Regions from separate parts of the Streptosporangium sp. NPDC049644 genome, predicted to be linked through region 1. Evidence: riboswitches for the same ligand, from Rfam matches in the RefSeq annotation. Region 1 holds a riboswitch; each other region holds the start of a gene.

Evidence for each region. Region 1 has a riboswitch for cobalamin ahead of cobN (cobaltochelatase subunit CobN). Riboswitches for the same ligand answer to the same signal wherever they lie in the genome.
Region 2: linked by a shared signal. The riboswitch ahead of AB0J58_RS26310 (ribonucleoside-diphosphate reductase subunit alpha) and the one ahead of cobN (cobaltochelatase subunit CobN) in region 1 are both predicted to bind cobalamin.
Region 3: linked by a shared signal. The riboswitch ahead of metE (5-methyltetrahydropteroyltriglutamate--homocysteine S-methyltransferase) and the one ahead of cobN (cobaltochelatase subunit CobN) in region 1 are both predicted to bind cobalamin.
Region 4: linked by a shared signal. The riboswitch ahead of bluB (5,6-dimethylbenzimidazole synthase) and the one ahead of cobN (cobaltochelatase subunit CobN) in region 1 are both predicted to bind cobalamin.

Annotation. Positions count from the first base shown of each region.
Region 1 is NZ_JBFAOJ010000006.1:95,319-97,512, forward strand. Features, by position in the region: gene cobN (cobaltochelatase subunit CobN) at 1-1,064, opposite strand, end outside; cobalamin riboswitch at 1,096-1,300, opposite strand; gene AB0J58_RS05140 (precorrin-3B synthase) at 1,316-2,194, shown strand, end outside.
Region 2 is NZ_JBFAOJ010000052.1:7,133-9,326, forward strand. Features, by position in the region: gene AB0J58_RS26305 (tripartite tricarboxylate transporter substrate-binding protein) at 1-464, shown strand, start outside; cobalamin riboswitch at 469-671, shown strand; gene AB0J58_RS26310 (ribonucleoside-diphosphate reductase subunit alpha) at 787-2,194, shown strand, end outside.
Region 3 is NZ_JBFAOJ010000094.1:9,646-11,839, forward strand. Features, by position in the region: partial or broken gene metE (5-methyltetrahydropteroyltriglutamate--homocysteine S-methyltransferase) at 1-1,066, opposite strand, end outside; cobalamin riboswitch at 1,171-1,389, opposite strand; gene AB0J58_RS35630 (superoxide dismutase) at 1,469-2,071, shown strand; gene AB0J58_RS35635 (GNAT family N-acetyltransferase) at 2,137-2,194, shown strand, end outside.
Region 4 is NZ_JBFAOJ010000045.1:52-2,245, forward strand. Features, by position in the region: gene bluB (5,6-dimethylbenzimidazole synthase) at 110-754, opposite strand; cobalamin riboswitch at 784-983, opposite strand; gene AB0J58_RS24135 (hypothetical protein) at 1,066-1,230, opposite strand; gene AB0J58_RS24140 (helix-turn-helix domain-containing protein) at 1,449-2,057, shown strand; gene AB0J58_RS24145 (transposase) at 2,054-2,194, shown strand, end outside.

The DNA.
Region 1 (2,194 bases):
GTCGGGTACGCCGACAGCATCACCGCGATCCGCCGTTCCGGTGCCCTGACGTGCCGGAGCAGGCCGTGCCGTACCGCGATGCCGGCCACCCGCGAGGCCCGCTCGGGATCGGCCACGTACACGGTCAGGCCCTCGTCGTCGACCTCCTTGAAGGAGAACGGCACGGTGATGATCCGCCCGTCGAACTCGGGGATCGCCACCTGGGAGGCCGCGTCGAGCGGGGACAGGCCGTCGTCGTTCTCCCGCCAGGCGTCCCTTCCCGTGGTCAGGCAGAGGCCCTGCAGGATCGGCACGTCCAGCTCGGCGAGCGCGCCGACGTCCCACGCGGAGTCGTCCCCGCCCGCCGAGGCGGTCGCCGGGCGGGTGCCCCCGGCGGCGAGCACGGTGACCACCAGGGCGTCCGCGGCCCGGAGCGTGTCGAACAGGCCGGGCTCGGCGCTGCGCAGGGAACCGCAGTAGACGGGCAGGGCCTGGCCGCCCGCCTCCTCGATGGCCAGGCAGAGCGTCTCGACGAAGGCGGTGTTGCCCGCGACGTGGTGCGCGCGGTAGTAGAGCACGCCGATGACGGGGCCCTCGGTGCGTCGCGCGACACGTTCGAGGGGGCCCCAGCCCGGGGTGGGCGCGGGCGGTGCGAAGCCGTACCCGGTGAGCAGCACCGTGTCGGAGAGGAAGGCGTGCAGCTGGGCCAGGTTCGCCGGACCGCCGTGCGCGAGGTAGGCGTGCGCCTCGGCGCAGACCCCGCCGGGCGCCGTGGACAGCTCCATCAGCTCGGCGTCGGGGGCCTGCTCGCCACCGAGGATCACGACGGGCCGCCGGTCGGCGAGCAGCGCGTCCAGCCCGTCCTGCCATGCCCGCCGGCCGCCGAGCAGCCGCACGACCACGAGGTCCGTGCCCTCGGTCAGCGCGGGCAGGTCCTCGGCGGACAGCCGCGCCGGGTTGCCGAGCCGGTAGTTCGCGCCGCTCGTCCGCGCGCTGAGCAGGTCGGTGTCGGAGGTCGACAGCAGCAGGACGGCGGGTGGCGCGGGTGGTGCGGCCGATCGTGGGGTGGGCGGCACGGAACGCATGCGGAAGTCCTCCCTCGGGGTCCTCGCCCCGGGTCGTCGTCGTCGCGACGGCAGGAGTCTCCTGGCTCCCGGATCAACGCTCACCCCGGCCTTCCCGTCCGTTGCCGGACCGTGGCCTTCGGTGGGGTTCGCTCCCCGGTTACAGTGGCGGGACCGCGCCGGTTTCACACCGGCTTCCTCCCTGCGCCGTCGCCTAGGTCACACTATGCCAGGCGGACATCCGTAAAGAAATGGGAGCTACCATCCACTGCGTGTCAATAACCGACCCTCCCGGAAGAACCCGGGCCGACGTGTGTCCCGGAGCGCTCCAGGTGCACGCCGCGGCCGACGGCGGCCTGGCACGGATCAGGATTCCCGGCGGGGCGCTCACGGCGCGTCAGCTCCGCGTGGTCGCCGCCGCCGCCCGGGAGCTCGGATCCGGCGTGATCGAGCTGACCTCCCGGGCGAACCTCCAGGTGCGCGGCCTCCCGCCGCAGGACGGCGACCCCCTTCCCGCCATGGACCCGGCACGCGACGACGCGCGCGTTCCAGGCGTCGGGTCTTCTCCGGCCGGGGCCTTCGCACGTGACGACGCGCGCGTTCCGGACGACGACCGGCGGCCTTCCCCGGCATCCGACCTCGCCGTGCGGCTGGCCGCCGCCGGGCTGCTGCCGTCGGCCACGCATGAGCGGGTACGCAACATCGTGGCCTCGCCCCTGGCCGGGCGGGCACCCGCGAGCCTGCTCGACGTCCGTCCGCTCGTGTCCCGGCTGGACGGGGAACTCCGCGCCCGGCCCGCGCTCGCCGACCTGCCCGGCCGGTTCCTCTTCGCGCTCGACGACGGCTCGGGCGACATGGCGGCTCTCGGCGCGGACGTCACGCTGCTGCCGGTCGATCCGGTGGACGCCTCGGTGGACGATGTCTCCGAGGTGGCGCTGCTGCTCGCCGGTGCCGACCGGGGGCTGCGCGTCCCCGTCTCCTCCGCCGCCACCGGCATGCTCGCGGTCGCCGAGGCGTTCCTGGCCGAGCGCGCCGAGCAGGGGTCGGGCGCGTGGCGGCTCGCCGAGCTGACCGACGGCCCAGGACGGGTCTCGGCCCGCGTTCTCGGGACGGAGCCGGCTCTCCGGCTGTCCGCCCCCGCCGTACGACGG
Region 2 (2,194 bases), on a different contig from region 1:
ACGCGGGGTTCCACGGTGCCGAGGACGCGGCCGAGGCGCTCCAGGTCGGACGGGTCGCGGCCCTGCTGGGGTCGGCCCGCGCCCTGCGACCCGAGATCGCCGCGGGCCGCCTGCGTCCCCTGGTGGTCTCCTCGGGCAGCCGGCTCGACGGGATCGACGCGCCGACGCTCCTGGAGGTCGAGGTCCGGCTGGAGTACAGCGACTGGTGCGGCCTGCTGGGACCCAAGGGCATGGGCCAGGCGGACCGGGACGCCGCGATCGCCCTGTGTGACAGGATCGACGCCGCGCCGCGCTGGCGCGCCCTGTGCGCGGCCAATGGATGGAGCCGGGTCTACCTCAGCGGTGACGACTTCCGTCAGTGGCTCTTCACCGAGACGGCCCGCACCCGCGGGGTGCTCCACGAGCTCGGACTGCTGAAGTCTTCCGACACAACTTGTTGGGGTAGTTGCGTCAGACGCCCCTAGATGTAGGATCCTGCTCGTTGCTGGTTCGCCCCGGGAGGGGCGAGGCAAGAGGGAACCCGGTGAGATTCCGGGACTGCCCCGCAGCGGTGAACGGGAACGAAAGCCGTCATGTGAGCACTGGGTGAGCCATGCCCGGGAAGCGACGGCCGGTAGGCACGCGCAGGGCGCCCGTGAGTCCGAAGACCTGCCGGTGACGTGATTGTCCAGGGCCTCGTGGGAGGGCCCGCGGAACGAGGCGGTCCGGCGTGCCCGGGATCGCTCGCGGACGCGTGCCCCTCCGGCGGAGCCACAGGGGGAAGTTCGAGCGAGCGAGGGACACCACGTGACACAGGTATTGGCGGAGACGGCGGCGGAGAGCGCGGGGAACGCGCCGGTCGATCGCAGGCAGGCCATCGACGAGGCCGCCGCCCGAGTGATCACCGACCCCGAGAACTCCAGGGTCGCCGCCGCGCTGCTGGCCGAGCTGATCGCCGACGAGGCCGCCGAGCACGGCGTCCGCGACTTCTCCGAGTCGGTCGCCGCGACGCACGAGGCGGGGTTGATCGCCGACGGGCTCGCGGAGTTCGTGGCCGCCCATGCCGGGGTCCTGGACGCGCTCATCGAGCCGGACGCCGACGCCAGATTCGAGTACTTCGGTCTGCGTACCGTCTACGACCGCTACCTGCTGCGTCACCCGCGCACCCGCAAGGTGCTGGAGCGCCCGCAGCACTTCTTCCTCCGGGTGGCCTGCGGCCTGTCCGAGACCGTCGAGGAGGCCGCCGAGCTGTACGCGCTCATGGCCACCCTGTCCTACCTGCCCAGCTCGCCCACGCTGTTCAACTCCGGCTCGCGCAGACCCCAGCTCTCCTCGTGCTTCCTGCTCGACTCGCCCCGCGACGAGCTGGAGGCCATCTACGAGCGCTACGGGCAGGTCGCGCGGCTGTCGAAGTACGCCGGGGGCATCGGGATCGCCTGGAGCCGGATCCGCTCGCGGGGCTCGCTGATCCGCGGTACCAACGGCCATTCCAACGGCATCGTGCCCTGGCTGCGCACCCTGGACGCGAGCGTCGCCGCGGTCAACCAGGGCGGCCGCCGCAAGGGCGCGGCCTGCGTCTACCTGGAGCCCTGGCACGCCGACGTCGAGGAGTTCCTCGAACTGCGCGACAACACCGGCGAGGAGGCCCGCCGCACGCACAACCTGAACCTGGCCAACTGGATCCCCGACGAGTTCATGCGCCGGGTCGAGGCCGACGGCGTGTGGTCACTGTTCGACCCCAAGGAGGTCCCGCACCTCACCGACCTGTACGGCGCCGCGTTCGACGACGCCTACCGGGCCGCCGAGGCCGAGGGCCGGTTCACCGCGCAGCTCCCCGCCCGCACCCTGTACGGCCGGATGATGCGCACGCTCGCGCAGACCGGCAACGGCTGGATGACCTTCAAGGACGCGGCCAACCGGACCTCCAACCAGACGGCCAGGCCGGAGAACGTCATCCATCTGTCGAACCTCTGCACCGAGATCCTTGAGGTCACCAGCGACGCCGAGACCGCGGTCTGCAACCTCGGCTCGATCAACCTGGCCGCCCACCTGTCTCCGGGCACCGAGGAGGGGATCGACTGGGCGCGGCTGCGTGCGACGGTCCGCACCGCCGTGCGGTTCCTCGACCGCACCATCGACCTGGGCTTCTACCCGACCCCCGAGGCCCGGGCCGCCAACCAGAGGTGGCGCCCGATCGGGCTCGGCGTGATGGGTC
Region 3 (2,194 bases), on a different contig from region 1:
CCTTCTGCCGGGCGAAGGCCAGACGACCTCGGACGGCCGGGGCCAGCGCGGTCTCGGCGTCCAGGTCGATCGGGACGTGCAGCAGCGAGCAGGAGGTGCTCACCTCGACCTGGTCGGCCAGGCCGAGCAGGACCGCGCAGGTCGCCTTCGCCCGCTGAACGTCGGTACGCCACACATTGCGGCCGTCCACCACCTCGGCGACGACGGTCTTGCGGGGGAGTCCGCCGACGGAGGCGAGCACGCCGAGATTTCCCGGCCCGGCGACGAAGTCCAGACCGACCGCCTCGACCCGGGTCGCGGCCAGCGTGCGCAGCGCGTCCGCGCCGACCGTACCGAAGTAGGCCGCCACCAGAATCCGGGGCCTGTTGGGCAACTCGCCGAGGCGTTCGTAGACACGGGCGAGCGCGGCGATCTCCTCGGCGTTCCGGTCGGCGACCAGGGCGGGCTCGTCGAGCTGTACCCACCGCGCGCCCGCCCCGGCGAGCCGTTCCAGCAGGTCGGCGTAGACCTCGACGAGCTCGTCGAGCAGGTCGAGAGGCCGGAACCCGGCGGGCGCGCCGGGCGCGGCCTTGGCGAGCAGCAGATAGGTGAGGGGACCGACCAGCACCGGGCGGGTCTCCACCCCCAGGTCCCGGGCCTCCGCGTATTCGGCCAGCGGCTTGGACCGTGCCCCGCCGGCCAGCCGGAACCGGATGTCCGGCCCGACCTCGGGCACGATGTAGTGGTAGTTGGTGTCGAACCACTTGGTCATCTCCATCGCCGGGACGTCCTGGACGCCGCGGGCCATGGCGAAGTACCGGTCCAGGCCGGTCAGGTGCCGGTAACGGCCGGGCACCGCGTCGACCATGACACTGGTGTCGAGTACCTGGTCGTAGAGGGAGAACGTGTTCGACGGGATCGTGTCGAGGCCCGCGTCGCGCAGGCCCGTCCAGACCTCCCGGCGCAGGACCTCGGCCGTCTTCGCCAGGGCGGCGGCGTCGGAGCGCCCGGCCCAGTAGTCCTCGGTGGCGAACTTCAGTTCCCGGTGTGCCCCGATACGGGGATATCCGAGGATCGTCGTTTGCATGGCAGCTTCCCTCGCTGAGCCACGGGCGGCCGGGCAGGAGGAAGGAGCGCGTGAACGGCGCGCGTCCCTGGCCCTCCCACGAGGCCGCGGACCACCGCACGCCGAACGGCGCACGGGCGAAAGGCAGGTCTTCGGACTCGTGGGCGCCACACCTGAGACAGGCGTGTCCTACTGGCCGTCGCTTCCCAGGCCGAAAGACCCAGTGCGTGTGACGGCGGTCGTTCCCACTCACCGCTGCGGGGCAGTCCCGGATTCCCACCGGGTTCCCTCTTACGACGTCCAGATCCCAGGGACCTGGACGAACCATCCGCGTCCAGGAGTCTAACCCGCGGGGCGGCCGCCGCCGCATCCATCCCTTATGCATGCTTGCCGCAGTTGCGACTTACTTGCAATAGTGTCCCTATGTCGATCTACTCGCTGCCGGACCTGCCCTACGACTACGCGGCGCTGGAGCCCGCGATCACTGGGGAGATCCTGGAACTGCACCATGCCAAGCACCACGCCGCCTACGTCAAGGGCGCCAACGACACCCTGGAGCAGTTGGAGGAGGCCCGCGCCAAGGACGCGTTCGGCGGGCTCGTCGGGCTGGAGAAGACCCTGGCGTTCAACCTGTCCGGGCACGTCCTGCACTCGATCTTCTGGGACAACCTCTCCCCGGACGGCGGAGACCGTCCCGACGGCGATCTCGCCGCGGCGATCGACGAGAACTTCGGGTCGTTCGAGGCGTTCGCCAAGCAGCTCACCACCGCCACCCAGACCGTTCAGGGGTCGGGCTGGGGCGTACTCGGCTACGAACCGATCGGCAAGCGGCTGATCGTCCAGCAGGTCTACGACCACCATGGCAACGTCGGCATCGGCTCAACCCCGCTGCTGGTGTTCGACGCCTGGGAGCACGCCTACTACCTGCAGTACCGCAACGTCCGCCCGGACTACGTGGCCAAGCTGTGGTCCCTGGTCAACTGGAGCGACGTCGCCGCCCGGTTCGCCGCAGCCACCCAGGGATAAGTGCCCTCATCGAACAGCGGCGCCGGCCGGCAGGCCCGGCGCCGCACATCCCCCCGGGAGCCCGGATGCCTCGCCACTGTGATCGGCTCGACGGACCACGGACCCAGGCCGTCGCCGCCGAGG
Region 4 (2,194 bases), on a different contig from region 1:
AGCGGCCCCGTGCACATCGTCACGCCGAGATTTCATGGTCAGTAGATGGTGGCGCGGCTGCGCCCAGCAGTCGGGCGCTCGAGGCGATGGTGGCGTCAGGTTGGGTGAGTTAACGGTGGCCGAGGCCGCTCGTCCCCCATTGGTCGTGATGGATGGCGGCGGCCAGCGGGCGCCGTCGCCGCCATCCGTGCCGTTCCAGATCAGGGGCCTCTTCGAGGTGGGTGACGGGACCGAGACACAGCCACGCGACCGGACGGATCCGAACGGGGATACCGAGCAGGTCCCGCACAAAAGGCTCACGGTAGAACGACACCCAGCCGATGCCGAGCCGTTCGGCGGTCGCGGCCAGCCACAGGTTCTGGATGGCCAGGCACACCGAGTACAGGCCGGCGTCGGCGATGGCGTGGCGGCCGAGCACCGCGGGACCGCCCCTGTCCTGGTCATAGGTGACCACGACGGACAGCGTCGACTCGCGCACTCCGTCGATCTTGATCTGGGCGAACCGCCGGGCGGCCTCGCCATCGAGGGTGGCGGCGAAGGTCGCCCGCTCGTGCTGGACGTGGTCGTGGAAGGCGCCGCGGATCTCGGCGTCGCGCACCACGACGAAGTCCCACGGCTGGGACAGCCCGACGCTGGGGGCGGCGTGAGCCGCCGACAGCACGCGGTGCAGCACCTCGTCCGGCACGGGTCCGCCGGTGAACTGGCCTCGCACGTCGCGGCGGCGATGAATGACATCGTAAAGCTGGCTGTTCATGGGCAGGCTCCCGCTGCGTCGTGCCCCTGGCGGGGCGATGGGCGCGAGGCCGGTCTTCGGACTCCCGGATCAACGCCTGACCGCCCGCCTTCCCAGCCCTTACGAGCCAGTGGCTGTGCTTCGCACGTGGACGGCGGCTTCCCGGTCACCGCGGCGGGCCCGTGCCGGAATCACACCGGCTTCCCGATTCTCCTCGCGACCGCAAGGCACCTCGCAACAGTTCGCCGAGAGTATGGTAGTTGATCACCTCACCGCTTGCGATTGTGGCCGGGCCGGGTCCTTGACCCCTTACAAGAACAATTCGGCAATTCTCAGCGACGCTTGCCGCCTTGCCGGTGAGCGTTCTTGTCCGCGCCGGACTGGGCCTTGCGGCCCAGGTCGCTTTTGGCGCTGGGGCTGTTCGGGTTCTTCGCGGTGTTGGACATGATGCGCGCCTTGGCGCCCTCGTCCCACGGTGTGGGCTTGTCTTTGCTCATGTCCTGGGCCTACCCGGGTGGCTCGGATTCTTTCGGCAATCGCGTCGACCAGCTCGGCGCCGCGAGACGCCGGCACCTCGGCGTGCTCCTGGTCCTCGTCGTCGGGAGGGCTCGCGTTCTTTTCGGCAACCGGCTGTCGAGGGCCTAGTGCTGCGTTCCTGAATGAGGGCGGAGATCCCTGCTGACCTGGGGGTAATGATGGTCTCAGGGGGATTGTCATGCCGAAACTGCTGCATGCGCGTCCGCCGACGGACGCTGAAGAGGAGCGGAAGATCCGCAAGCTGGCCGGGGCTCGTCATGCCCCGGCCGACTGGATCAGGAGAGCGCAGATCATCGTGTTCAGCTGGCAAGGGCTGCGCACCAGTGCCATCGCGGCCAAGCTGGGCTGTCACATGCAGACCGTGCGCGAGCGGATCGAGCGGTTCAACGCCGAAGGCCTGGCCGGGCTGGGCGATCGGCCCGGGGCAGGCCGCAAGCCACGCATCACCGAGCTCGAACGCGGGCAGCTCATCGCGCTGGCGCGCTCGACTCCGCCCGGACGGCTGGTCCGCGACGAGGCCGGGGACCTGGCCGCAGACGAGGAGGCCGGCCCCGCCGAGTGGACGCTGGACAGTCTGACCGCCGCCGCCCGCGCCCAAGGCATCGTCATCGCGCGCAGCCAGGTCCGCCGGATCCTGCGAGCGGAGAAGGTCCGCTGGCGCCATCCCCGCTCCTGGACCACCTCGACCGATCCGGACTTCGCCCCAAAAGAGCCGAGGTCATCGGCCTCTACGCCCAGCCGCCACCCGGCACCACGGTCATCTGCGCCGACGAGCTGGGACCGGTGACCCCGCGCACCTTCGCACCCGCGCCCGCCTGGTCGCCCGACGGACACCGGATCAAAGCGCCGCTGACCTACTCCCGCGGCACCGACAAGAGCTGGGTATACGGCGGCCTGCGCATCCGCGACGGCACCGAACTCACC